DNA from 3 places in the Pseudalkalibacillus nanhaiensis genome. Region 1 is predicted to be linked to each of the others. Evidence: predicted binding sites of a transcription regulator. Region 1 holds the regulator's gene; each other region holds the start of a gene.
The links. The regulator Rex, encoded in region 1, represses fermentation and respiration genes when NADH is low (regulators of the CRP and FNR family bind a similar motif). The targets are predictions, from matches to a motif close to TTGTGAAATATTTCACAA.

Region 1 (9,946 bases):
TCATTGCTTCAACATCGTTGGTGCCACTCTCCCAGCGTTCATGCCACTCGTCACTTGTTTCGTATTTGGTCGCGCTTTTTTCCTTATAGGAAAGGTATGTATTCCTGGCGATTGTGAACAACCAGGTTTTTAGTGAGCTTTCTTGCCGGAAGGATCGGATGTTCTTGAACGCCTTCATAAAGGTGTCATGGGTCAACTCTTCGGCAATATGAGTATCGTATGTACTGCGGTAAAGATAGGTATAGATCGCTGTTTTGTATGTTTCATATATATCACTGAACGGCTCCGACATGCTCCATTCATCCCCCCTTCCTAAATATGTAGACTGATGAAGCCGGAGAAAGTTACAAGTATGGAAAAAATTCCTTTGGGTTTTCTTCTTGATCATGAAGTGTAAGTTGCTAATCCTACACTAAAAACAGAAATCTGCTCTTTTGAGGGCACGATAAGCACTCTATCCTCCCCCCAAAACAGTGTTCCGCTCATTTTGAGGGCAAGATAACCGCTCTATCCTACCCCAAAAACAGAAATCCGCTCTTTTGAGGGCAAGATAAACGCTCTATCCTACCCCAAAAACAGAAATCTGCTCTTTTGAGGGCACGATAAGCACTCTATCCTACCCCAAAAACAGAGATCCGCTCATTTTGAGGGCACGATAACCGCTCTATCCTGCCCCAAAAACAGAAAACCGCTCTTTTGAGGGCACGATAAACGATCTATCCTGCCCCAAAAACAGAAATCCGCTCTTTTGAGGGCACGATAACCGCTCTATCCTACCCCAAAAACAGAGATCTGCTCTTTTGAGGGCACGATAACCGATCCCATCTCCTCCACCTACGCAAAAAAAGCGACTGGGCTCCAGTCGCTTCATTTTATCAAATCAATCTTCTATTTCTTCCGCTTCTTCAGCTGTTTTCATCGCTTTCTTGTAGGCAAATCGTGAAATGAAGATGCTGACCTCATATAGGATAATCAATGGTACGGTCACCATCAAGTGTGAAATCAATTCTGGCGGTGTAATCAGACCCGCCAACACAAGGAGCACGAAATACGAGTATTTCCGGATTTTACGTAGCACATCCGGTGTCACCAATCCTAGTCTCGTCAAAAACATGATAACAACTGGAAATTGGAACAGAATCCCGAACGGCAACGTCAGCCGGAAAAGGAAATGAAAATATTCGTTGATGCCGTACTCTTCTTCGACCCCTAGCATGTCCGATAAGCCATTCATGAAATCAATGACGAAAGGAAACAAAATGAAGTATGAGAACGATAAGCCACCCACGAACAAAATAAAAGTGAGTGGAATATACATCAATGTCACCTTACGTTCCTTTTCATAAAGACCTGGACTGATGAAAGCCCATACCTGATAAAGGGCAACCGGTGACGTAATCAATATGCCGATTAGAAAGGCAAAATCAAGAAAAACCCTGAGTGGGTCTGTCAGGTTGAAAACATTCAACTCCAACCCTGCTGCCTCAGGTGTTTGCTTCAAATATTGAATCAACGGCATGGCGAGGAAGAAACCGGCGATGAACGCTCCAACGAAAACCAATATGACGATGAAAATCCTCTTTCGAAGCTCTTCGATATGTTTTTGAAGCGTCATTTGTCTATCCGTCATACGAAACTACCTTTCTATCTAGTCCTCATCCGTATTCTTCTTGTTTTTCTTATCTTTATCATTGTTGTCATCGTCGTCTACAAGACCGCTTGTCGCGTTCTTGAATTCGCGTAATGTTTTACCGGCTGCTTTACCGAGCTCAGGCAATTTCTTCGGACCGAAGATCAACAAAGCTACGACACCGATAATAATCCAACTTCCTGGACCAAGCATACTGGTCACCTCCTCAATAACATGAATGTTCTATTCCTGGTCGAGCGGGTAATTCTTCAAAAAATAGATCAGGGATTGCAGTTCAACTGCCAAATCAATGTGATGGATCCGGACATGGTCGGGTACTGTCAAACGGGCAGGTGTAAAGTTCAAAATCCCGTTCACTCCGATTTCCACAAGCCGGTCTGCAACGGACTGTGCCGTCTGGGCAGGGACTGTGAGGATTGCTACGGAAACGACCTTGTTTGCGTAATCCTTCAGATTATCCAGGTGATAGATCGGCACACCACTAATTTCTGTTCCTACTTTATTTTTATCCACATCAAAAGCCAGTTCAATGCGTGTATTATCGTTTTTCAAAAAGTTGTAGTTCAGAAGGGCTGTCCCTAAATTTCCGACCCCGACAAGCATGACCTTCGTCACTTCATCCTGGTCGAGCGTTTTACGGAAAAAGGTCAGAAGATAATTCACGTTGTAACCGTACCCCTTCTTACCTAAAGCACCGAAATAGGAAAAATCTCTTCGTATCGTTGCAGAATCGACTTTAACCGCTTCGCTCAGCTCTGAGGAAGAAACGCGAAGCTTTCCGGAAGTAGATAGGTTCTTCAGGAACCTGTAATACAAGGGCAGCCGTTTAGCGGTGGCTTGTGGTATTTTCTGATCATCAACGCTCATAAAGTCCCTCCCCTCAGGATTGAACAACTTTCTTTAAATCATTTACGGTAATCGCCGCTTTTCCCACCTGTCTTTTCCAACAGGTAAGTCGGCCCGATCACCATTCCTTTATCAATCGCTTTACACATATCATAGATCGTAAGGGCGGTCGCTGATGCTGCTGTCAATGCTTCCATTTCAACACCAGTGTTCCCTTTCGTTTTCACAATTACATCAATCATCAGCTCATAGTTATCGTCTTCCACATTCCAGTCAAAGGAAATGTCGACTGCTTTAAGTGGCAATGGGTGACACATCGGGACGATTTCTGGTGTTTTCTTTGCGGCCATGATCCCGGCCACTTGAGCGACAGATAATACATCGCCTTTTTTAATATGATTCCCTTGAATCGCTTCATATATATCTTTCGTTACTTGAACACTGCTCCGTACGCGTGCCGATCTCACCGTTTCTTCTTTTTCAGAGATATCGACCATCCGTGCACGGCCTTGTTCATTGAAGTGTGTAAACTTCCCCATTGCTACAAACACCACCTAAGAGAGACTATACACCATTTTTGTTTAAAAGTAAGGCGTTATTGCGGTGAAATTATCACAAAACGTTGACGATTGCACTGTTGCTTGACCTTTCCCTCATAGGCTACACTTATAATAATGTGTAAATTATGAGGTGTGACGACATGATTGTTTTACAAGCTCAAGACATAACAAAATACTATGGTGCTGACCTTATTTTATCGAATATTAAACTTGAAGTACAATCCCGGGACCGAATTGCTCTCGTTGGAAGAAACGGAGCCGGTAAATCGACACTGTTAAAGATCATCAGCGGTGATCTTTCCTATGATTCAGGTGCAATCATGAAGCCAAACGAGATTGAAATCGGTTATCTGGCTCAGGATGCTGGTCTTGAAACAGAGAATACCATTTGGGATGAGATGCTCAGTGTCTTTTCTCACCTGCGTGAGATGGAAGCAGACATCCGTGCTCTTGAAGAAAAAATGGGCAAGGAACACGTCCTTAACGATGAAACCCTTTATTCCAAAGTTCTCGCCGAATACGATGCACTTCAGCAGAAGTTCGAATTAGAAGGTGGATATAAATACGAGAATGATATCCGATCTGTTCTCCACGGCTTCCGTTTCTATGAAGAAGACTATGGAAAAGCTGTCTCCTCTCTAAGCGGTGGTCAGAAGACGAGACTCGCACTCGTTAAGCTGTTATTGACCCAGCCAGACTTATTGATTCTGGACGAGCCGACCAACCATTTGGATATCGAGACTTTGAATTGGTTGGAAAACTACTTGCAGGGCTATCCGGGTGCTTTGCTCATCGTTTCGCATGACCGTTACTTCCTGGATAAGGTGGTCAATCAAGTCTATGAAATCTCGAGGACGAAGAGTAAGAAGTTCCTTGGAAACTATTCCAAGTACCTTGAGCAGAAGGCGGAGTTATACGAGCAGGAAATGAAAGAATATGAGAAGCAGCAATCCGAAATTGCGAAACTCCAAGATTTCGTCCAACGGAATATTGCACGTGCTTCTACAACGAAACGTGCTCAAAGTAAACGGAAGCAGCTGAATCGAATGACAAAGCTGGAGAAGCCTGATGGCAGTGAAAAATCCGCGCAGTTCGGCTTCAGGATCGACCGTCAGACAGGAAATGATGTTTTAAAGCTCAATCGACTTGCGATCGGTTACGATGATCAGGTGTTGATTGATGGCATCGACCTCCATGTCCAGCGGGAGGAAAGCATTGCGCTCGTAGGACCGAACGGAATTGGGAAGTCCACGCTGATCAAGACGATCATGCACCCAGATCGGAAGCTGGACGGTACCATTCAATTCGGATCCAATGTCCAGATTGGTTATTACGATCAGGAGCAAGCTGATCTGAACAGCAACAAAACCGTCCTTCATGAGCTATGGGATGAATTCCCGAACCATCAGGAAAAAGACATCCGTACCGTCCTCGGTAACTTCTTGTTCAGCGGGGATGATGTATTGAAGGGTGTTAATGAGCTGAGCGGTGGACAGAAGGCGCGCCTGGCTCTTGCGAAATTGATGCTGAAGAAAGCCAATGTCCTTGTAATGGACGAGCCGACGAACCATCTGGACCTGGACAGTAAAGAAGTGCTCGAGAATGCGTTGATCGATTTTCCGGGGACCATCCTCTTCATTTCTCACGACCGTTACTTTATCAACCGAATCGCCACTCGAGTAATTGAGTTATCCACATCTGGATTGGAAAATTACTTAGGCGATTATGATTACTACCTTGATAAAAAGGCAGAGCAAGCCGAATTTGAACGACTTGAACGTGAGGAAAGAGAGCAACGTTCATCCGTTAAAACGTCTACGGATCAGAAAGAGCAATTCCAACAAGATAAACAAGCAAAGAAGGACGAACGGAAACGTCTCCGACGGATTGACGATCTCGAGGAAAAGATCGAGGCCACTGAAAACCGTATTGAAGAGATCGAAAACGAACTGAGCAAACCGGAAGTTTTTCAGGACTACGAAAAGAGCCAGTCGTTCAATCAGGAGCTTGAAGCTGCGAACAGTGAGCTTGAAGGCCTTCTTGAAGAATGGGAAAGTTTACAAATAAATTAAGTGGGGTATCTATGGGTTGACCGCAAGTGTCTGACACTTTGTGGATGTCAACCCACTTTTTTATGGAAATAAGCGACATATTCACAGTTTCCACAGAGTTATACACACGAAAAATGGGAGTTTTTCGGCTTTATTGTCGTATTTTCCACAATATCCACAGTTTAACCCGAAGTTATCCACAGATTTTTATACACATCCACAAATACAGATTTTTTGACTGTGTGCTAATGTTATCCACACTGTTCACATCTTGTGGATAATAGGTTTTCCACACCATGTTTCGACTAAGTTCGACTTTTTACCAAAAGGAACGTTTTTATATAAGGTATTCTGCTTGATATGCAAACGGGATAATTCGCGTTAATCGCCTGCACGTACATGCTTGGACATGTACGACGCAGGCTTTTCTTTTTCTATTCCTTTCGACGATTCCATTCACTGCGCTACACTTTACACCAGACGTTTGGTGACACGGTTCGGGTGCAGAAAGACTATAGTCCGCTTTCATTTTTCGACAGTTATTAAAAATCGTTGAGTCGCATTTGGTGCAAAAATCTCAAACTAGGTTCATAATTTCTCATCTGGGTTCATAAATCTCAAAATTGGTTCGTTTTTTCACATCTAGGTTCATAATTCGAATCTACTGGTCTGTACGCCTGATTAGCTACAAAAAAAGCTGATCCCGAAGTGTCGTCCACTTCAGAATCAGCTTTCTCCATTTTAAAATGCTTCCAAATCAAGCCCAGGGTTTCCGTTCAGTTTCATCGTTGCACGTTTCCCCTTGTTGTATTCAATCGATCCGGCTGCAGCAATCATCGCCGCATTATCTGTACAAAGCCATAACGGTGGAATCGCCAGCTGAATGCCTGTCCCGTCAAAACGCTCCGTCAACCTGGCACGAAGCCCTTTATTAGCCGCTACACCGCCTGCGACGACAACCTGCTTCACCTCATAAGCCTCTGCTGCTCGATACGTCTTCTCGACCAATACGTCGATGACACTTTCCTGAAAGCTGGCAGCCAGGTCATTCGGGTTGATCTCTTCTCCCCGTTGTTTCGCGTTGTGCAATGTGTTGATGACGGCCGATTTCAACCCGCTGAAGCTGAAGTCCAGGGAATCCGGCTCGAGCCAAGCGCGTGGAAGCTCGATGGACGAGCTTCCTTCCTGCGCCATTTTATCAATATGCGGACCACCCGGATAAGGGAGCTTCAACGTTCGGGCAACCTTATCATAGGCTTCTCCAGCCGCATCATCCCGTGTTTCGCCAATTACTTCATACGAACCGTGCTCTTTCATGTAGATGAGCTCGGTATGTCCGCCTGATACGACCAATGAGAGCAGCGGGAATTCCATCGGCGTCATCAATCGGTTCGCATAAATGTGACCTGCGATATGGTGGACGGCAATCAACGGGATGTCATGGGCAAGTGCCAGGGCTTTCGCAGAATTCACCCCGACAAGCAATGCGCCGACGAGTCCCGGTCCTTCCGTTACCGCAATGGCTGAAAGATCTTCAAAGGTTACACCTGCTTGATCCATCGCCTCTTCTATTACGATCGTAATTTGCTCCACATGATGACGTGAAGCGATTTCAGGTACGACCCCTCCGAAACGTTTATGACTCTCGATTTGTGAGGCAACGACATTCGAAAGCAATTCCGTTCCATTTTTGACGATTGCCGCTGCTGTTTCATCACAGCTCGTTTCAATTCCTAGTATGATTTCATCTGATTTCATTACAAATTCACCCACATTACTAAAGCATCTTCTCCGTTGTCCGTGTAATAATTTCTTCTGATTCCGCCATTTTCAAAACCGTATTTCCGATACATGCGTTGTGCGACTTCGTTACTGATCCTTACCTCGAGGGTCATCGTCTTGGCACCCATGATCCGTGCCTGCTCCATCGCCTTTTTCATCAAGGCGTCGCCATACTTTTTGCCACGATATGAAGGGATGATGGCAATATTCGTCACATGGGCTTCATCAATGATCACCCACAGGCCGCAATAGCCAACCGGCTTACCATCCACTTCAAGGATCAGATAGGTCGCAAATTGATTGTTCACGATCTCATTATAAAAAGCTGTCTTGCTCCAAGGATTCGGAAAAGAAGCTTCTTCGATTTGCATCACATCATCAATGTCATGCAAGGTCATAATCCGGAACATTAAATTTTCCACCATGTCTGGCACCTACTTTTCCTGGTTGGCGATCCATTTCGCCTCTGCTTCAGCCAAACGCAAATAGCTTGGGGTAAACGTATGGGGATCCTCTTCTTCACCGATCACTCCAAGGGCTGCAAGCTCAGCTGGTCGAGGACTGTGATCCGCAATTTGACCGAAAACAGCCCTCTCACCCATCAGTTCTTCAATCTTTTCACGATGTAACGGCAAATCGTTACCGAGGAATAAAACCTTTTTGGAATCTTCCTTCAGCATACCAAGCCATTCTGTGAGTTGGATGATCCGCTCATCTTGTACCAATTGAAAGCTGTCTCCAACCTTTCCATATAAACCGGTGTAAACTTGTCCTCTTCGACCATCAAACAACGGACAGACGAGGCCATCGAAGTACTTTCCGTTCTGCGCGACAACCTCAAGGCTCGAAACCCCGGTAATCGGAATGTTCAGCGACCATGACATCGTTTTCGCGACAGAGACACCGATCCGTACACCCGTATAGGAACCTGGCCCCTTCGCAACGATGATCCGGTCCAACTCCTTCGGCTCAATATCGACTTCTTTTAAAAGGCTTTGGATTGCTGGCATCAGCCGGACCGAATGATTTTTCTTCATATTCGTCGTCAATTCGCCTACGATCTTATCATCCTCGATCACCGCAATCCCCATTACGAGATTGGACGTATCAATTGCCAGTGCTTTCATACATAAACTCCTCACATAACCTGTTAAATCGTTCACCACTTGGTTCAAGTGTCAATTCACGCACGTCATCACCCTGACGGCGGATTGTTATGGCCAATCGTTCTTCCGGGAGGAACTCCTCGATCAGATGTGCCCATTCGACGACCGTCACACCCTCCCCTTCAAAATACTCGTCAAAACCAAGGTCCTCATCACTATCCTCTAATCGATAGACGTCCATATGGTAAAGAGGAAGTCGACCTTGATACTCACGAATAATTGTGAACGTCGGGCTTTTGACGACCCGATTGATCTGTAATCCTTTTGCGAGTCCCTTCGTAAACGTTGTCTTCCCTGCACCGAGGTCGCCTTCTAACGTAATCACGTCCCCAGGCTTCAGGTAATCAGCCAATCGTGCGGCTGTATCCATCGTTTCTTCAGGACTATTCAGTATCATTTGGTATTGTTTCATTTGCGCTCACCTATCACAATCACTTGAAATGGTTGAATCCTTTCTTTTCAATCTCATAGACTTCCTTCCCTCTTATCAGTTTGACCATGGAAGGACCCTCTATAACCTCACCGATTCGATAGATCGACTGATCATTTTCATCAAATAACTTTTTCAATGACTGCCAATCCTTTGAGGAAACCGTACCGACCAGCTGGAAATCCTCGCCGCCATACAGCATCCAATCGAGTACTTGTGCTTTTGAAAAAGATCTAAACTCTTGAATCGTCGGAAGTCGTTCCGCATCGATCTTGATACCGACTTGACTCGCTTCTGCTATTTCATGCGCTTCGCTTGCAAGTCCATCACTTATGTCATTTAACGCAATTCTATACCCACTCTCAGAGAGAAGCAACCCCGCTTCGACTTGGGGCATAGGCATTTGATGCGCTCGGATCAACTTTTTGTTTATACGGGAAGGCTGTTCATCGTTCAACAGACATTCGAGGCCGGCAGCAGACACACCGACAGGTCCGGTGAGGAACACGATATCGCCGGGACGGGCATTCTTTCTCAGCAGCTTCCTGTCTTCCTGGACACGACCGACTATTGTGACAGAGATGACTAAAGGTCCTTTAGTCGAAACGGTGTCACCACCGATCAAATCGACCTCATACGTCTCTGCAATGGCAGCCATCCCTTGATAAATCTGTTGTAGTTCGGATTCTGACCATTTGTCAGGAATGCCGATGGAGACGAGGTAGAATTTAGGAGCCCCGCCCATGGCTGCCACATCACTAATATTGACCGCGAGTGCCTTGTATCCAATATGGTATGGGGTCATCGTCTGACGAGAAAAATGAACCGACTCAACCATCGTATCGACACAGAGGATATCATCCATACCCGCTTCAGTTCTGACAAGCGCCGCATCGTCTCCGATCCCTTCTATTAATGAGGATTGGAAATGTTTGCTCGGCGTTATGCTCTTGATCCAATCGAATTCATCCTTCATCGTACGACCCCCTTAATCTCGGTTTCATATATAAAAACCTTAGGTCTATCCCTAAGGTTTTTCTTCTTCATATTTTATCCTATTTTCATGAAAAATCCCACTCTACTCACCCAGAAGCGATCGACTGCTTCCCTTCCGTCTGTTCGCTCAATTTCTGATATTCCGCTAAGCGGCTGACATCCACGTTCCCTCCGCTGACGATACAGCCGATTTTTTTGCGAAGTCCTGTCAACTTCCCGGCTAGCACAGATGCAACGGCCGCCGCCCCTGCTCCTTCTGCCAACGTTTTCTCACGTTCCAATAAGAACAGGATGGACGAAGCAATCTCTTGCTCACTTACCGTGACGATATCATCGACAAGTCGTTCAATGATTGGATACGTCCGTTTCCCTGGTTTTTTCACGAGAATTCCATCAGCAATGCTTTTCACACCGCTTAGCGGAACTGTATCTGTTCCTTTAAAGCGGTCATAAGTAGCAGGAGC
Region 2 (9,946 bases), 770 kb from region 1:
ATTAGTGAATAGATGATTAATGAGATATATTTTGAAAGTAAAATTGCCCATCTTGGATGAGGCCTGATCAACAGCTGCTTAATCGTTCCATCTGCAAATTCAGAAGAAACACTCGCACTGGAAATAATAACAGCAAGAAGGGTCACGAGAACAGTCGTGCCGAATACAACATTATTCATATAATGCCAGTTACTTACCGCATCCGGATTAACGTTTTCATCGAGATACTTCTGTTGTTGATTGATCCGTTGATTAATATATTGTTTTTCTTCTTCAGGTGCTTCTTCTGCATTCTTCTGTAAGTGCTCAATCTCGGCTTCAATAGTAGCCCGCCAATTCTCATTCGGTTCACCTGAAGTGATATTGTAAATGATTCCGCCTGCAATGACCGCAAGTACAATGATGATGAGATAAATCCAGCTCGATTTCTTTTGGAATATTTTCATAAGTTCATTTCGAATTAAAGAAATCATTGCATTTGCCCCTCCCTTGCACCTTTGTTCGTAATTTCGAAAAAGCGGTCTTCCAGTGTAGCGGTTACCGTATTTATGCCATAAACGTCAATATCATTTGAGATCAATAGTCGATTAATTGTACTGATCGACGCTCTGTTAACTGTGACAGAGAACTGGTTGTCTGAAAGCACTTTGAAGCTTGAAGCTTCCACTTTTTCTTTCACGATATCCACTGCTTCTTGAGAATTGTCCACTTCAAAAATGACCTCTTTCGCATCATCGATCTCCGTCGTTTCATGCATGGATGAAATATGGATCAGCTTACCTTTTTCGAGTATGGCAAAACGATCACACATCAGCTGCATTTCAGATAAAAGGTGAGAGGAAACCAGTACAGACATCCCTTCACTGGCAAGGGTATGTAGGTAATCCCTGAATTCTCTTATCCCTTGAGGATCCAATCCATTCGTAGGCTCATCTAAAATCAGCAATGACGGGTTATGTAATAATGCTTGAGCTACTCCTAGCCTTTGTCTCATGCCAAGGGAATACGTTTTCACCTTTTGATGCATCACGTCTTCCAATTTTACTAATCGAGCAACTTCCTTAATTCGTTCATCTGACACTTCTTTAAGTGCCATATTTGCATAATGCTTTAAGTTTTTGTATCCACTCATATACTTGTAAAATTCCGGGTTTTCAACAATGGCACCCATTTCACTCATCGTTTCTTTGAATTGTTCATCAAGGTTCTTTCCATCTATAATGACGGCTCCATCTGTACGATTGATTAAACTGACAATCATACGGATGATGGTCGTTTTCCCTGCCCCATTCGGACCCAAAAGACCAAAGATTTCCCCCTTATTCACACTGAAACTGACATCATCGACGATCTTCTTCTTTCCAATGACCTTCGTCAACGATCGTACCTCTAAAGCATGTGTTGTCATGCTTTCCCCCCTCTTTCTAACGGTTTTCAAATCTTTTTTTATGCTCACCTTATATACGATTAAGAAGCTGAAAAAGTTCCCAATCTTAACCAAATTGTATGAGTGCATCATTTTCTCGTTTCTGTGATTTCATGCACTCATAGCCCTTGTATGAGTGCATCATTTTCTCGTTTCTGGGATTTCATGCACTCATAGCCCTTGTATGAGTGCATCATTTTCACGTTTCTGTAATTTCATGCACTCATAGCTCTTGTATGAGTGCACCATTTTCTCTTTTCTGTGATTTCATGCACTCATAGCCCTTGTATGAGTGCACCATTTTCTCGTTTCTGTGATTTCATGCACTCATAGCCCTTGTATGAGTGCATCATTTTCTCGTTTCTGGGATTTCATGCACTCATAGCCCTTGTATGAGTGCATCATTTTCACGTTTCTGTAATTTCATGCACTCATAGCTCTTGTATGAGTGCACCATTTTCTCGTTTCTGTGATTTCATGCACTCATAGCCCTTGTATGAGTGCACCATTTTCTCGTTTCTGTGATTTCATGCACTCATAACCACTGCAAACACACAAAAAAACACCACATTAAGGAATGTGATGTTTGCCATAATTATTTTACTTCATCATTTCTTTCTGATTTTTCAATGAAAATCGGAGTACCACCGCTATTTAAAAGTGGTGCCAGATCAAGTGTATCATTCGTTCCGTCCTGCATCGCCTTGTTGATCTCTTCATTCGCATGCACCGCTTCTTCTTCACCTTTTTTTCTATCACTCATCGTTCGCAGAACCTCCTTTTTGTGTATTTTTGCCAAAGAATCCTGAAGTATGTCAAGATTTCGTTTTCGTGTTATGATTTGAAGATAATTTCAGCTCAACTATCACACGAACACACAAAAGAAAGAGATGATAGCTTTGGCAAAACCGATCATTTATCTGTTACTGCTGTTGCTTATGATTATCTGGGGTTTCAATGTCATTGCAATCAAAATATTAGTGGACTATTTTGCGCCGATTACGATTACAGCTTTCCGGATCCTAACGGCCGGCTTTGTCGTGATGCTTATATTAGGAATGAAAAAAGAATTTCGGAAGGTGAACCCGAAACAAATCTTCTATATCATCATCTGTGCGCTAACCGGTTATTTAGGACATCATTACTTTTTAGCAACCGGATTGACGATGACGAGTGCTTCAAACACAGGTCTCATATTGGGCCTTGTTCCGTTGATGACTTCGCTTTCCGCCATCCTGTTTCTTGGAGATCGATTGACTCCCTTGAAGTTTTTGGGAATTCTACTCGGTTTTGTTGGGGTTTCCTTCATCGTTCTGAATGGAACTGGAACACTGAACGGAATCTCTTTAGGTGATGTTTTCGTCTTCCTTTGTGTCGTGGCACAAGCGATCAGCTTCGTGTTCATCAAAAAAGCGACCCAATCAATGGATGCCCGTCTAATTACAGGATGGATGCAGCTTTTAGGCGCCGTGTTCTTATTTTTCGTCAGTTTACAAATTGAACCGAATGGAATCTCAACCCTTACCGGTAAACCGATTTGGGTGTGGGGCGTATTCTTCGCTTCAGCCATACTCGCCACAGGGCTCGGACATATGATCTATAACAAGGCGATTCATCAGCTCGGAGCAGGTGAATCGGCGATCTTCATCAACCTTACACCATTTTTCGCCTTAATGGGCGCATGGTTGTTTTTAGGGGAATCCATTCAACTGTCCCAGCTCGCCGGTTTCTTCTTTATCGTTACAGGTGTCGTATTAGGAACAGGAGCCCTCGAACATAAAAAACAATATCGCGTGCAGCGCACCGTTCAGAAGGAAAGCTGACCATAAAAAAAGCAAGAGATTCTTAGTGGAATCTCTTGCTTTCTTTGTGAAATTCTATTTATCCCATATCCCATACAAGTACGAGCAGTGTACCGAAGACGGTGAACAGGGCGATGATGACGCCATAGTAGACGTTCGCGTAAATCGCACCCTTATCTTCTGTTTCACCGGCGTGCATGAACACGACGAGCTGAAGGCCCGCTTGAAGGAACGCCGTGACCAGAAGGACCGTCATCGCGACGGCATACGACATGTCGAAGAAATAGACACCCATCGCGACTGCCGTAAGCACCAATGAGAACACAAATCCCATGATCTGTTTACGAGGAAAGAGTTCGCTCATATTACAACATTCCTTTCAAGTAGATGAAACTGAAGATGAAGATCCAAACCACGTCCAAGAAGTGCCAGTACAGCGAGAAGATGAATGACTTGTTACCTGTTTCAGGCGTGAGTCCACGCTTCTTCACCTGGATCATGATGTAGAGACCCCAGAACAAACCGACGGTAACGTGCGCCCCGTGTGTTCCGAGTGTCGTCAACAGAATCGACGTGAACGCACTCGTCTGGATGCCTGCTCCTTCATGCGCATACGTAAAGAATTCGAAAATCTCTACGCCTAGGAATCCAAGTCCGAGCGCGAGCGTGATTCCGAAGAACCAGAGCATCGCCTTCTGGCGACCGAGACGCATCGCATGGATACCGAGTCCGATTGTAAAACTACTTGTCAAAAGCAAGAACGTTTCAAGGAGAACCGGCGTGATTACGAAAATCTCAGCGCCGGTCGGACCGTTCCCCGTGCGGTTTTCCAATGTGAAATACGTCGCGAAAAGCGTCGCAAACAGCATGATTTCCGCACCAAGGAACATCCAAAATCCAAAGATCTTCAATCTGTTTTCTTCAGTACTATATTCTAACGGCAGCGAGTGATCAATTTTCATAATTACGCACCTCGCATTTCTGATTCTGTGTCTTCGATTTCTTCCACAGAAATGTAATGACCGTGATCGATTTCAAATGAACGCAATGTCATGAAGACGAAGATTGCGATCGTCGTGATGATGGCCGGAATCCATAAGCTGAAGATGAGCGCGAAGCCCCATACGAAGAACACACAGCTCATGATGAACGGCACACCACTGTTGTTCGGCATGTGAATCTTCTTGTACTCGCCTTTAAACAACTGATGTCCATTTTTCTTCGCATCCCAAAGTGCTTCGCTGGAAGCAACTTCAGGCGTGACCGCAAAGTTATAGTGCGGTACCGGTGTGTGCGTCGCCCACTCAAGGGTACGCGCATCCCACGGGTCAGCACCGATATCACGTGAAGCATAACGGACACTGTAGTAGATGTTGTACACGATCAGTACGAATCCGACAGCCATGATTGCTGCACCGATGAAGGAAACCATGTTCATCGGACCGAATCCAGTAGACTCAGAGTACGTGTACATACGACGCGCCTGACCGTCCAAGCCTGTGATATACATCGGAATGAACGCAAGCACGAATCCGATCGAAAGCAACCACGCGGTCCACTTCCCAATTCTTTCATTGAGCATAAAGCCGAACATCTTCGGCCAGTAATATGTGAGACCTGCTAGCATCGCGAATACGACACCAGGAATGATTACATTGTGGAAGTGAGCGACAAGGAACATCGTATTGTGATACTGATAGTCCGCCGCTGACATCGCAAGCATGACACCTGTCACCCCGCCAAGTGTAAAGAGCGGAATGAATAGGATCGAATAAAGCATCGGTGTCGTGAACTCGATTTTACCCTTCCATAATGTGAGCAACCAGTTGAAAATCTTGACTCCAGTCGGAACGGCAATCGCCATCGTCGTAATGGAGAAGATGCTGTTTGCAAACGCGCCTTGACCCATTGTGAAAAAGTGGTGGGCCCAGACAACGAAGGATAGAAGTGAAATCAAGACCATTGAACCGACCATTGACTTGTAGCCGTATAGGTTACGACGCGCAAACGTCGAAATGATTTCACTGTAAAGTCCGAATGCCGGCAGAATCAAGATATACACTTCAGGGTGTCCCCAAACCCAGAACAGGTTGGCCCAAAGCATCGCCATTCCACCGTTATCAAGTGTAAAGAACTGTGTCCCGAACAAGAGATCCATCGTTCCGAATGCAAGTGCAACTGTCAATACCGGGAATGCGAAAATGATGATGACACTTGTGATTAGGATCGACCAAGTGAACATCGGCATTTTCATAAGCGTCATGCCTGGTGCTCTCATTTTCAGGATCGTCGTCAGGAAGTTAATCCCTGTCAGCAACGTACCGATTCCGGCAATCTGGATCGCAATCATGTAATAGTGCGAACCGACTGATTCACCGTCAGCGAGCGGGAAGTACGATGTCCATCCTGCGTCCGGTGATCCACCGACCATGAATGAGATGTTGAACAGCATCGCACCCATGAAGAACAGCCAGAAGCTGAGCGCATTCAAACGTGGGAATGCTACGTCACGCGCTCCGATTTGAAGCGGTACAACAAAGTTCATAAAGAATATGATGAAAGGCATCGCCATGAACAGGATCATGACAACCCCGTGTGTTGTGAAAATTTCATTATAGTGCTGCGAATCCAACAGCGTATTGTCTGGAACCGCCAGCTGGGCACGCATCATGATCGCATCGACACCACCGCGGAACAGCATCAATAACGCGGAGATGAGATACATGATCCCGATTCGTTTATGGTCAACAGTCGTCAACCATTCGCGCCATAGATAGCCCCACTTTTTGAAGTACGTGAGTCCTGCGATGATCGCGATCAACGTAAGACCAGCAGCGACCATGGAAGCATAAATCGCAAAACTAGGATGCGGTATGGCAAATCGTTCAAAGAATTCCATACGATTTGACTCCTTTCAAAAATCGTTAATGGTAAAAATCAATTCGTCTATTCGTTGTGGTTCTTGTGTTTCTTTTCATCGCTTTCCTTATCGGAAGCTGCATGATGGTCCTGTTTTTCCTCATGACCATCTTTATTCTTGTCATGTTCTTCGTACTTGTCACCTTCGTGATGATGCTCTGGTGCCGGTAAGAATTGTTGCTGTGTACCGGTGAACGTCATCCTTCCTAGGTGACCTGGCTCAAGCAGCTCCTCGAACTTTTCTTCCGTTAGAGGATCCGCTGTTTCCTTGACCTCTTTCACCCACTCATCAAATTCCTGCTGAGACATCGCTGTTACGTCGAACTTGTTTTCTGCGAAACCTTTACCGCTGAAGTTCGCGTTTCGTCCCATGAAGTCTCCTTCAACATCAGCTGCTAGATGCAGTGTCGTGACATGGTCATTCATCGCGTATTTTTGTCCTCCGAGCTGAGGAATCCAGAAACTCGTAATCGGTCCATGGGAATAGAGCCTGAATTCAAGTGGACGATCGGTTGGGATGTATAAGTAGTTGACCGTCTCAATATCTTGTTCCGGATAGCTGAAATGCCACTTCCAATCCGAGGACGACGCATAAACGACCAATGGTTCTTTATCCTCGTAGCCTTTCGGAGCTGATTCCACAATATAGTTACTTTGAACGGAAATGACAGATAGGATTGCGACAATGATGACCGGAATACCGACAAGAATCCCTTCAACCCACGGATTCCCTTCGATATGTGGTGGTTCATAGTCTGCAGGCTGTTTCGATGCACGGTATTTCACCAGCATGATCACAAGCCATACGCAGACTGCGATGACAATCCCCGCCATCATGAACATTGTTATCCAGATGTCACTCGCCAACCGTGCCGCTTGCGGTCCTTTCGGATCCAGGACGGTCAGTGGTTCACATCCTGTCAAAACTGTGAGAACAGACATCATCAATGCAAACAATGCCAACTTGAGTTTCATACACGTTCCCCTCTTTCTTCTTCCGTAAATCTATAAAAATTAAGTATCATCTAACGTTCTTGCCCTTATTCTATCAGGGTTATAGCGATACTTTGTGAAACTTTGAACGTTGTCACTAAATCGCAAAAAACTTTTGACAAACCTTTGTCAGTTGTCTGAAAACAGTCACAATCTAGACAAAAAAAGGGACTGTCCCGTATATGGACCGTCCCTTATTTATTAGAAGTTCTCTTTTAAACCATTTCGTGCTACTATTTAGTTACATTATTTACCATTAATGAGAGGTGACCGATGAGAGAAAATTGGCTATTCCCACTACTCCTATTCATTTTTGTCACAGGATGTTCGACTCAACAAACACCACAGGTTTCTGCAGATTCGAAAACCATTCAATCTATAATGCCTCCACAGATCCTTTTACAAACAAAGGAACATTCGTCCCTTCATTCGGTTCTTGGTTCCTATGAATGGAGTAAAGAAGATCAGAGTTCGGAACAAACTGTGAGGATGGACAATGAGCCACCACATATCCTAGCAAAGGATCTAAAACCCACGATGATTGAACGTGGTAAAGTGGTAACGATTCGTTTTAATGATTCTGAATCGAAACCATCACTGAATGTTCATTTATGGGGAGAAGACGGGGAGAAAGAAGAAGTATCAATCAATGAAAGCAAACTAACGTTACCTGAAAAAAAAGGTCAGTATATCTATGAGATTACTTGTGAATGGCCACAAGGGAATGCTTCCTATATCTTTGTAGCAGAAATTAAGTGAATGGGCTAGCTCCATCATTCAATAGTAAAGAGGGTAGGTAACTCCTACCCTCTTAAACATTGTCCAAATCTTATGTAAGGGAAAATTCATAACCCCTATAATTGAATACATTTTTAAAGCCTAAATTCTCTGCAACAGCGATTGATGGTTTATTCTCGTCCATACAATCCCAGTAAGGTACGGAATGATTATCTAAGCAATCCCTCACAAGAAAATGGGCGACGCTTTGCGCTAATTTCTTCCCTTGATGTTCCGCCTTCGTTTCAATATCGATACAATGAAATTTATCTACGACGAAACCAGACATACAAACACTGACGATTTCCTTTTTGTAAATAGCGCAATATCCAATCCCTTTTTCAAAAAATTCGTCTGAGGTATTCCAAAACTCTAGAATTTTACTTTGTAGTAATTCTGAATTCAATTGCTTGTCCTCAATTAAATCTTCATCTGCTTTTACAATCTGATAACCGTCTTCCAACAACGGTTTTGAATTTTCATTGTAATCTTCTGATTGTAGAGTATATACCCGTTGTTTCCAAGGTTCTATATTTCGGTGTGAAAATACTTCCTCAAGCGTATGGTTCCAGCCATCGTGATTTCCAATCGCTTCAAACCATTTTAAATTGATCTCTTTAGCATCTGGAATAATGATGTTGTCTATAAGATGATTTATGTATTGATTGAAGATTTCATTGTTTTCCTTCCCTATAAAAAGAAAGCCATCATTGTTTCCTAACCAAACAAGACCAGATGTTGGAAGATCGCGATCGTCTACAAATATCCGGCCAGGATTCACACCTTCAACCACCGCTTTAACCTCTAACTGTCCATCAGGATTCAGTAAATCCCTGCACTTACTGAATTCTTCACGATTCAACTCTACAAGCATAAGACATACCCCTTTTGTTAAATCAAATTTTATTTACCGTTCCTCCACTTCCATCAGCATGTCCACATGTGGAATCCCGTCCTCCAAGTATACGTCTGATACTTCTTTAAATCCGAATGAAGCATAAAAGTGACGCAGGTGCTCCTGGCCATGAAGTGCTATCGTCTTCACACCCATTTCCCGAACCAAGACGTCAATTGCAACATTCATCATTTCACGGGCAATTCCCTGTTTGCGGTGTTTTTTTGTTATCAGGACCCTGCCAATCGAATAATGGTCTTCTTCTTGAAGGGGTGGAACGATCCGGCAATACGCTGCCATCTCCCCATCAAATTCAGACCAGATATGTAAGCACTCTTCATCTCGCCCGTCCACTTCTGGATAAGGACACTCCTGTTCCACCACAAATACGTCTACTCGCTTTTGCAGAATCGTATATAACTCCTCTTTCGTCAGCTCTTGAAAGGTTTTCTTCACCCAATCCATAACCATCTTCCTCTCCTATGATACTAGTACTATATCGAAAGGAGGTACATATGAAAAGAGATTAGAATGACTTAAATTGAAGGAGGATCCATTATTTATTAGATATAAGTACGTCTTCCTTGAAAAGCACTTTCTTAATTAAAATTGTTCAATATCTGTCATTACACTCTTTAATACATCGATAGAACCAACGGCATCATCTTCATATTGCAAACTATGATCCACATTTGCAATTAATTTTGATGTTATATTTTTATTTTCTAGTACTTTAGTATATCTCTCTTCTATGTAACAAGGGTCCTTATCTCCGATGTAACACAATCCCTTATTTTCACTTCTTACCATTGCATCCAATACATCATCTCTTTGAATTAAAGGTGTCAGCCAGATCGCTTTAGCGTTTAAAAAGTCATCTCTTTCTAGTACTGAACGCATTGCAATCGTTCCGAGAGATTTTGCAATAACATAATAAGTTTCATAATTTTGTGTCGATAACACATCCTCAAGGACTGCGTTCACATCATATATTATTGCTTTATTGATTTCTTCATTAGATAAACCTTTGTATTGATAATTAACGTGCAATACGTCAGATGATTTATTTATAAAGATACCAGTCGAGTAATGAAAGAGAGGCGCTTGAACTGTATACCCTGCTCCAGGTAATAG
Region 3 (9,946 bases), 1.1 Mb from region 1:
AGTATGATTGCTCACTGTACTGATGTTACGGTTTGGTACGTAATGTAATGTTCCATCGAAACCACGAATATGTGTGGTACGTAAACCAGTTTCTTCAACAATTCCATCCATTCCGGCTGCAGTTACATAATCTCCAACATCAAGCTGCTTTTCGAGTAGGATGAAAAATCCAGTAACAACATCACTGACTAGTCCTTGTGCACCAAAACCAATTGCAAGTCCTATAACACCTGCACCAGCAAGTAAGCCAGCTATGCTGATGCCGAAGGTTCCCATTACGACAACAACCAATATGAAAATTAATACATATCCGTAGATGCTTTTAGTCAAACTTTTAAGGGTTTGTGCTCTTCCTTCGGACATGTCTTTCTTTTCTTCCAGCTTTTGAAAGGAAGAATTGATGATCCGGTTCCCAATTCCTTTTGCAATTCCATACACAATAAGAATGAGGATAAGTTTAATTGTTACGATTCCAAGATTTCTTAATACTTCTGCCCATTGAATATTAGCTATAATTTCTGGCAATTAACGTCAACTCCTTATTACATAATCGCTAGGCTAGTATCACTATAACGAATACAAGCGGTAAATCGCAATCGATATGTCCATTTATAAGTATATCCTTTGAGATAGTAGATGAAACACGATAAAATAATGAAGGGCAGGTCTTTTCCCGATTAGATAATGAAGAAATTGGGAATAGTAATCTTGTCGATGAGGCTATTTTAAATTAATTCTCATTTAATATTGACTATTAAAAATGGATTAACTATAATATAGCTGTAGATATAATGGAGTTAAGAAAGGGGAAGTAGCAGGACAAGCTTACCTGTACTTGAACCTTTTTTAATAAAATCTTTCATCTTTCAGGAGGTTTTACACAATGGCAGAACGTATGGTAGCAAAACAAGCACCGCGCTTCGAAATGGATGCGGTACTTCCAAACAAAGAATTCGGTAAAGTAAGCCTTGAAGAAAACATGAAAAATGACAAGTGGACAGTCCTTTTCTTCTATCCAATGGACTTCACTTTCGTTTGCCCGACAGAAATCACTGCACTAAGTGATCGTTACGATGAGTTTGAAGATCTAGATGCTGAAGTGATTGGTGTATCCACTGATACAATCCACACTCACCTTGCATGGATCAACACGAACCGTGATGACAACGGTCTTGGACAATTGAAATATCCACTAGCTGCAGATACGAACCACAAAGTATCTGAAGAATATGGCGTTCTTATTGAAGAAGAAGGTGTAGCACTACGCGGGCTATTCATCATCAGCCCAGAGGGTGAACTTATGTACTCTGTAGTGAACCACAACAACATCGGACGTGACGTTGATGAAACACTACGTGTACTACAAGCACTTCAAACTGGTGGACTTTGCCCTGCGAACTGGAAACCAGGTCAAGAAACTCTTTAATATTCAATCAGCAAATCTAGAGAAAGGCTGGCCGTCTGGTCAGCCTTTTTATATCGAAGAATTAATCAGAAAATTAAAACATTTATATGGGCATTCCTTATAACTCCTGTCATCCTGGCTTTTTCAACCTGTTAGAAAATGTGTGATGGACGAATAAGAGCAAAATTATGGTTATTTATTTCGGAATCCGTTATATTATGTATATTATGACTTTTTAAACAATACATAAAAAAGGCAGGTGTCTTCATGGAAACATTCAAACGTTTGAAAGAGTTTTATTGGCCTTATCGCAAGTATTTCTTCTTATCCGTTTTTTCTTTATTGTTCGTTTCAGGAATCACAGTCATCTACCCGATGCTGCTCCAATTTACAATCGACGAAGTCATTATATCGGGACAATATAAGTGGATACCTTACTTAGCGATCGGTTTCATACTCGTGATGATGATAAAAGGGACAGCGACGTTTTTTCATCAATATTTGGGAGATCTTTTCGGGGTCACGGCGGTATATAAATTACGAGAAGCACTCTATAAGAAACTTCAGTATTTACCGTTCAGATATTATGACAATGCGAAGACCGGAGACCTGATGTCACGATTGACTGCTGATGTCGAGGGGTTTCGGTTCTTTTTATCCTTCGGTTTCGCTCAAATCATTAACTTCCTCCTATTGGTTTCGTTCAGTTTAGCTGTCATGTTCTACTATTCGATTCCATTGGCTCTCGTCACACTAGGGATGCTGCCATTCCTCGCCATTGCGGTGTATCGATTTGACAAGCGTGTCCATCCTGCCTTCAGAGGGATTCGGAAATCAATGGGACGCTTGAATACAAAGGTGCAAGAAAACGTCAGTGGAATCAATACGATCAAGTCTTTGTCCAGAGAAGACTTTGAGATCGGAAAGTTTGTAAACAATAACAAGGATTATCGAGATAATTACTTGAATACATCCGATATTTGGGCGAAATACTTCCCACTGATGGAGCTGATCGGACATTTGTGTGTCGTATTTCTGCTTTCATATGGTGGGTATCTCGTGTTTGAAGGAAGCTTGCAGCCAGGTGAATTAGTGGCGTTCTTCAGCCTTGTCTGGTACATCATCTGGCCAATCATGATGCTCGGATTTGTCATCAACACGTTCTCCCAGTCCAAGGCTTCTGGAGAACGTCTTCTCGAAATATTGGATGAACCAGAGGATATTCAGGATGTAGAGGATCCTCTTGAAATGGAAACGCTCAACGGTGATGTCGAATTCGTAAATGTGACGCACAAATATGCAAGTGAAGATGAGCTTGCATTAAAGGATGTATCCTTCAAAGCCCCTAAAGGAACGACGATTGGGTTGTTGGGGGCGACCGGTGCCGGAAAAACGACGATTACACAATTGATTTCAAGATTCTACGAACCGATCGAAGGTTCCATACTCATAGATGGCAGGGATATAAAAGAGTATGCCATCAAGTCCTTACGGAAAAATGTCGGTGTCGTCCTTCAGGAAACATTTTTATTTTCATCTACGATACGCGATAACATCGCTTATGGAGATGCCGATGTCGCATTCGAAAAAGTCGTAGACGCTGCCAAGCGTGCACAAGCGCATGATTTCATCACGGAATTGCCTGATGGCTACGACACAGTACTCGGAGAAAGAGGCATGGGATTGTCTGGGGGGCAAAAACAACGCATCGCCATTGCAAGGGCGATTTTATCAGATCCGAGCATACTCATTCTTGATGATGCGACAAGTGCAGTTGATATGGAAACGGAATTCAAGATACAAAAGGCATTCCAGGAAGTGATGAAGGATCGTACGACATTCATCATCGCTCACCGTATCTCCTCCTTGAAGCATGCAGATGAAATTCTTGTTCTTGAAGAAGGCAGAGTCGCTCAACGAGGAACACACGATGAATTGATCAATCAGGAAGGTATGTACAGAAGAGTGTACGATATCCAATATCAAGATAAAGCTGCTATCAAGGAAAAGAAGACAGGTTGACGGGGGTGAATGAGATGGAGACAAAATCAAATACAAAGAAAAGGTTTCATTATTCGCAAGATCGAGCGATCGAAAAGCAATTCAATTGGCAACAGCTTTTCCGATTATTTGGATTTATGAGTCCATATAAAAAAAACCTGCTGCCTAAAGCAATCATCACGATGTTGATTACAACTGGAGTCCGTCTGGTCATACCGATCTTCATCGGGGTGCTCCTGTTCGACCATGCGATCAAAGATAAGGACGAAGGTCTGCTCGTACAGCTCATTGTCGGTATCCTTGGGCTATATATCCTCTCCTGGATAGCAAATACCTTCAGAATTAAATGGACCAATCAGTTAGGGCAATATATCATCTATGATATCCGTCAAGGTTTGTTCAAGCATATTCAGCGTTTATCGCATCGTTTCTTCGATCAGCGTTCAGGAGGCTCCATCCTCGTCCGGATCATCAATGATGTAAACTCACTTCAGGAGTTGTTTACGAACGGGGTCATCAATCTTTTGATGGACTTCATCCTATTGGTTGGTATACTCGTCATCATGTTCGTGCTGAGTCCTGAACTTACTCTTGCGATCATGATTGTACTCCCAATCATGTTCTTCATATCAACGAAGCTACGACGCAATATTCGAAGGTCCTGGCAAACTGTACGGATAAAACAAGCAAAAATGAATTCCCATTTGAATGAAAGCATCCAGGGAATACGCGTTACACAATCGTATACGCAAGAGCGAGAGAATATGGGCTTTTTCGAAGGTGTGAATGGAGAAACATTCGAAAGCTGGCGTGATGCAACCAAGAAAAGTGCCGTATTCAGACCGTTTGTTGAAATGTCGAATGCAATTGGAACAGCTATTTTGATCTGGTATGGTGTCCACCTTATCAGGAACGGAATGGACTATGGCGTATTCGTCACCTTTGCTTTTTATCTCGGTATGTTCTGGGAACCAATCTCCAGAATGGGGCAGGTATACAATCAATTACTAGTCGCGATGGCTTCCAGTGAACGTATATTTGAATTCCTTGATGAGAAACCGAATGTATCTGAGAGGAAGGATGCAATTACCTTCAAAGACATTGACGGTAAAATCGAATTTGAAGATGTCGAATTTGCCTATGATGAAAAGCGTAAAGCATTGGACGGAATCAATCTGACGATTGGAGCAGGAGAAACAGTTGCGCTTGTCGGCCACACAGGCTCAGGAAAAACGACGATTGCCAACTTGATCAGCCGGTTCTATGATCCTACTAAGGGTAAGGTGAAAATTGACGATGTCGATTTAAAGGATGTTAAACTGGATAGCCTGCGTCAGAAGGTAAGTGTCGTCTTACAGGACACGTTTATCTTCTCTGGGACGATTATGGAAAACATACGGTTCGGTAAGCCTGATGCTACTGATGAAGAAGTGATTCATGCTGCGGAAGCGGTAGGCGCAGGTGCATTCATTGAAAAATTGGATAATGGATATGAAACAGAGGTAGAAGAGAGAGGGAATGTCTTGTCAGTAGGGGAAAGGCAATTGATTTCCTTTGCACGGGCCTTGTTGGCTGACCCTAGAATCCTCATACTTGATGAAGCTACTGCAAGTATTGATACAGAAACCGAATTGAAGATCCAGAATGCGCTCAAGACGTTATTGAAAGGGCGAACAGCGATCATCATCGCCCACAGGCTATCTACAATCAGAGAAGCAGACAATATCTTCGTGCTCGATCATGGCACCTTGATAGAACAAGGAAATCATGATTCCTTAATGAAGCAAAAGGGAGAGTATTACGATTTAATCGTTTCCCAATTCAAAATGCTAGATGCGATGTAAAAAGGAGCTGACCTTTCGAGGTCAGCTTCTTTCATTTAGGTCTTACCAAATACATTATGCTCAACACTTCACAAACTTACAGATGGCTGTTAGAATGAATGGCGACAGATTGTGAATTTTGTCACAAACTAAGTTTTAAACTGAATTGTAACATTTCGCAACTTGTTCTCGTTTTCATGAAAATTGAATAAGGGTAAAGAACAATGTATGCACGAAAATGATTCGTTCGAGAAAATCTTGTAACAAATTTTGGGGGGATGAAAGATGCCAGAACTCGATAGCGCCATGTTAAGTCGATTGTTGACAAGTCTTACATTAGGATTCCATATCATCTTTGCAACGCTAGGTGTCGGAGTCCCCTTGCTGATTAGTGGAGCTGAATGGATCGGTATTCGTCGTAATGATCCACATTATCGACTTCTTGCGAGAAGATGGACAAGAGGGTTCGTCGTAACGGTTGCTGTCGGTGTTGTTACAGGAACATGTATCGGTCTTCAATTATCATTATTATGGCCGAGCTTTATGGAGGTAGCGGGTCAAGTTATCGGATTACCGTTATTCTTGGAGACGTTTGCTTTCTTTTTTGAAGCCATTTTCTTAGGGATCTATCTCTATACATGGGACCGGTTCGAGAACCCCTATTATCATTGGTTGATATCAGTGCCTGTCGTCATCGGTTCGTCGGCGTCCGCTTTTTTCATATCAACCGTTAATGCTTTTATGAATGCACCGAAGGGCTTTAAGCTCGATAATGGCAAGTTAACAGAAATCCAGCCACTGGTGGCGATGTTCAATCCGGCAACACCGACGAAAGCGGCACATGTCATTTCATCCGCCTATTTGACGTCCGCTTTTGTACTTGCAGCAGTTACAGCTTTTCTTATTTTGAAAAAGGGACAGACAGAGTATTACAAGAAGGCGTTACATTTCACCATGGTCACTGCATTCGTTTTTGCCATTGCTACGGCTATCATCGGCGATTTTTCAGGAAAATATCTTGCAAAATATCAACCTGAAAAATTGGCAGCTGCTGAATGGCATTTCGAAACGGAAAAGGGTGCGGATCTGATTGTAGGGGGAGTGTTGGATGAGAATGGTGAAGTAAAATATGCGCTTCGTCTACCTAAATTCTTGAGTATCCTTGCCCATGGCGACCCAAATGCTGAAGTAATTGGTCTTGAGGAATTTCCGAAAGAAGAGACCGCTCCATTGTTCATCCACTACCTTTTTGATTTGATGGTCGGTATCGGAATGTTTTTAGCAGCTCTATCAACCTTATACCTTGTCCTGCAAAGGTGGAACAGATCATGGCACCATTCGAGGGTGTTCTTGTGGGCAATTGTCGCTTCGGGACCTCTTTCTATGCTCGCCATCGAAGCAGGATGGATTTTTTCAGAGGTAGGGCGTCAGCCATGGATTTTATGGCATGTCATGAAGACAGTGGAGGGTGCTACGACAAGTGACCATGTCGGTGCGATGTTCCTCCTCTTCCTCGGTCTTTATATTGTACTTGGCTGGATCTGTACGGTTGTATTGCTGAAAATGTTCAAGGATAACCCGGTTGAGACAGAATTCGAGCAGATGGAACGGTAAGGAGGGCTAGTATGGAGATACAATTACTTGGTATAACCGTTCTTTGGATTTTCCTTTATGGGTATTTGATCGTCGCGTCCATTGATTTTGGTGCTGGGTTCTTTGCCTATTATGGAAAAATCACGAAGAGGGATCATATCATCAATAACATTATCAGTCGGTATCTGTCGCCTGTTTGGGAAGTTACGAATGTCTTTTTTGTCTTCTTCTTTGTAGGCTTGGTCGGTTTCTTTCCAAGCACGGCGTATTACTACGGGACAGCATTGCTTGTCCCAGGAAGTATTGCTCTCGTACTTCTTGCCATTAGAGGCTCTTTTTACGCTTTTGGTAATTATGGAGCGAAAGACAGTCACCTGTATACGTTTCTATATGGTGCGACAGGATTGCTCATTCCCGCTTCCTTATCCACTGCACTCACTATTTCAGAAGGCGGTTTTATTGTGGAAGAAAACGGGGCTGTGATTTTCCTTGTGGAAGAATTGTTCACCAGCTTCTATTCTTGGTCGGTCGTGTTGCTGGCAATCGTGAGTGTGCTCTATATAAGTGCAATGTTTTTGTCCTTTTATGCAAGTAAAGCGAAGGATTGGGCTGCGTTGGATTTGTTGAGGAAGTATGCCCTCTTTTGGAGTCCACCAACCATTTTAGCAAGCTTTCTTGTCTTTTTAGCATTACGTGACCATAATCTTGAGCACTTTAACAGCATGCTTGAATATTCCTATTTTTTCCTGATATCCTTTATCTGTTTTAATATAGCTGTGTGGTTTGTCTATCGGAATAAACGTTACGGAATGGCCTTCATATTTGTGATGCTGCAATTCTTTTTCGCCTTCTTCGGGTATGGTATTTCACATTTACCATATATTCTATATCCTTACATTACAATCGATGCAGGCTTTACGAATGAAACGATGGGTATAGCATTAGTCATAGCCTTTATCGCAGGACTTCTTCTACTCATTCCATCATTGATTCTTCTTATGCGTATGTTCTTATTCGATGCTAAATATGTAGAAGGAAGCAGGGAAAAATGATTCAGATGTATGGTACAATATGATGAGATTTAACGTTAATGGCAATTGGGGGAGTAATTGTGAAAAAGCAATTCGCTGTAATCGGTTTAGGACGCTTCGGTGGAAGCATTTGCCGTTCTCTAAGCAACAATGACATGGAGGTGCTTGCAATAGACAGTGATGAAGATCGTGTTAACGAATTCTCTTCTATTGCTACCCATGCTGTCATTGCAGATGCCACAGATGAAAGCGTTCTGAAAAGTCTGGGTGTGCGAAATTTTGATCATGTTATCGTTGCAATCGGTGATAACATTCAAGCTAGTATCTTGACGACACTGATCCTTAAGGAATTGGGTGTTGCCCATATTACGGTAAAAGCACAAAATGATTATCATGAAAAAGTGCTCAGAAAGATAGGCGCTGATCGTATCGTCCATCCTGAAAGGGATATGGGGCAACGGATTGCGCATAATATCATGTCGAATAACGTTCTCGATTACTTGGAGCTTTCAGATGAACACAGTATTGTCGAATTGATTGCAAGTAAGAAAATGCATGACAAAACCCTTATTGAATTGGATATACGCGCGAATTATGGTTGTAACGTCATGGCCATCAAACGGAACGATGATATTGTCGTATCTCCTCAGGCTACACATACCATCCGAGAAGGGGACATCTTGATTGTTATTGGTGCGGATAATGACATAAGCCGTCTTGAAAAGCATCTGTTGATGGAATAGAAAGCTTTCACATAAAAAAGGCTGCTCCTTTGATAGGAGCAGCCTTTGTCATTTCATTAAGATAAGTTGTTTGGGTCATTGAAATCAGTGTTATCAGCATTATTGTTTGATCGGTTAACGCTCATTTGATCGATCTTAGCATCCAAATTTCGAAGATGCTTAGCTGCAAACTCTTTTCCACCCAGTCCAAAGGATAGGCCGAACGCAAGGGCCAGTGCTCCAAGAATGAGGATGAACGCAGAATTGACAATGGAGTCTGCTACTCCGAGTTGATCAAGAGCCATGAAAAAGGCTAATACGATGATTGTATACTTTGCAACACTAGCTAACACTTGATAGCTTGGACCTTCAAGAATATTGAGAAGCAGCTTCTTGACAAGGTTTCCAATGTAGAGGCCAATGGCAAGAATGATAATCGCAGCAAATAATGCTGGCAGATATCCAATTATGGCTGCTGCAAGTGAAACAAGGAAATCCAACTGGATCAGTTCAAGAGCTTCTACTACAAACAAGAGCACTACGAAGATTTGAGCTACATAACCGACAATCTCAGAAAGGCTGACTCTTGATTCAGATGGATTCCATCTACCGATTCCCATGTGCTTCAGAATGGAATTGAACCCTAGTCGTTCAAGTAGGGAGGTAACAATGGAACGTATCCATTTTCCAACGAACATTCCGACCAAAATCAAAGCGATAGCGACCGCAATGTTCGGCAGCATAGTCAAAATGTCGTTCAGCATGGCGATGGCAGGATCGGATATGCCTTTAATATCCAGCTGCTCTAGTGCTGAAATGACCGTCGGAATCAAAATCAAGACAAACACGATTGTGCCGATGACAGAAGATAAGCTTGTTCCCTCAAAGAATTTCGAAAGGCCGAGACGCTCTGCAGCTCGTTCAGTCCCGATACTCTTCAAGAAGTTTGTCAGAATATCCCGGACGATCTTCGCCACAACCCAACCAATCAGGACGATCAGTGCTGCAGCAAACAGTTTCGGTAAGAATGCAAGAAGGCTTCCGATCATGTTTGCAAATGGTTCGCTTGTCCCTGTTATTTCAAGTGCTGATAGAACACCAGGTAAGAAGATTAATAGTACTAAATAGAATACGATTTTCGAAGCGTTATGAATAGCTTTACTTGCTTCTTCATCGCTCTTTGTGATGTTCCATTTCCTCAACAGCTTCTCTACACCTGTCCCTTTACTGAACTTTCTCACTGCCCAGCTAAGAACAGATGCAACAATCCAGCCTAATAGAAGGATCAATGCAGCCTTCAATACATTCGGCACCGTCGCAGTGATCGCTTCTAACATACTGACAAGCGGTGTTGCGATGAAACTCAAGCTA

Region 2: the regulator Rex is predicted to act here: its motif matches at 7,215-7,232, upstream of qoxA (cytochrome aa3 quinol oxidase subunit II).
Region 3: the regulator Rex is predicted to act here: its motif matches at 5,360-5,377, upstream of V1497_RS07335 (cytochrome ubiquinol oxidase subunit I).

The regions. Positions count from the first base shown of each region.
Region 1 is NZ_CP143541.1:290,847-300,792, reverse strand. Features, by position in the region: gene V1497_RS01700 (RNA polymerase sigma factor) at 1-292, opposite strand, end outside; gene tatC (twin-arginine translocase subunit TatC) at 881-1,630, opposite strand; gene V1497_RS01690 (twin-arginine translocase TatA/TatE family subunit) at 1,649-1,843, opposite strand; gene V1497_RS01685 (redox-sensing transcriptional repressor Rex) at 1,874-2,518, opposite strand; gene moaC (cyclic pyranopterin monophosphate synthase MoaC) at 2,557-3,036, opposite strand; gene V1497_RS01675 (ABC-F family ATP-binding cassette domain-containing protein) at 3,198-5,129, shown strand; gene tsaD (tRNA (adenosine(37)-N6)-threonylcarbamoyltransferase complex transferase subunit TsaD) at 5,850-6,866, opposite strand; gene rimI (ribosomal protein S18-alanine N-acetyltransferase) at 6,866-7,315, opposite strand; gene tsaB (tRNA (adenosine(37)-N6)-threonylcarbamoyltransferase complex dimerization subunit type 1 TsaB) at 7,325-8,017, opposite strand; gene tsaE (tRNA (adenosine(37)-N6)-threonylcarbamoyltransferase complex ATPase subunit type 1 TsaE) at 7,998-8,468, opposite strand; gene thiL (thiamine-phosphate kinase) at 8,488-9,462, opposite strand; gene ilvA (threonine ammonia-lyase) at 9,569-9,946, opposite strand, start outside.
Region 2 is NZ_CP143541.1:1,061,472-1,071,417, reverse strand. Features, by position in the region: gene V1497_RS05525 (ABC transporter permease) at 1-473, opposite strand, end outside; gene V1497_RS05520 (ABC transporter ATP-binding protein) at 470-1,408, opposite strand; gene V1497_RS05515 (hypothetical protein) at 2,022-2,189, opposite strand; gene V1497_RS05510 (DMT family transporter) at 2,326-3,249, shown strand; gene qoxD (cytochrome aa3 quinol oxidase subunit IV) at 3,308-3,592, opposite strand; gene qoxC (cytochrome aa3 quinol oxidase subunit III) at 3,594-4,190, opposite strand; gene qoxB (cytochrome aa3 quinol oxidase subunit I) at 4,193-6,127, opposite strand; gene qoxA (cytochrome aa3 quinol oxidase subunit II) at 6,175-7,122, opposite strand; gene V1497_RS05485 (hypothetical protein) at 7,414-7,899, shown strand; gene V1497_RS05480 (GNAT family N-acetyltransferase) at 7,970-8,791, opposite strand; gene V1497_RS05475 (GNAT family N-acetyltransferase) at 8,825-9,283, opposite strand; gene V1497_RS05470 (alpha/beta hydrolase) at 9,416-9,946, opposite strand, start outside.
Region 3 is NZ_CP143541.1:1,410,770-1,420,715, forward strand. Features, by position in the region: gene V1497_RS07315 (mechanosensitive ion channel family protein) at 1-525, opposite strand, end outside; gene V1497_RS07320 (peroxiredoxin) at 884-1,426, shown strand; gene V1497_RS07325 (ABC transporter ATP-binding protein) at 1,673-3,427, shown strand; gene V1497_RS07330 (ABC transporter ATP-binding protein) at 3,442-5,250, shown strand; gene V1497_RS07335 (cytochrome ubiquinol oxidase subunit I) at 5,515-6,843, shown strand; gene V1497_RS07340 (cytochrome d ubiquinol oxidase subunit II) at 6,855-7,874, shown strand; gene V1497_RS07345 (potassium channel family protein) at 7,934-8,596, shown strand; gene V1497_RS07350 (mechanosensitive ion channel) at 8,653-9,946, opposite strand, start outside.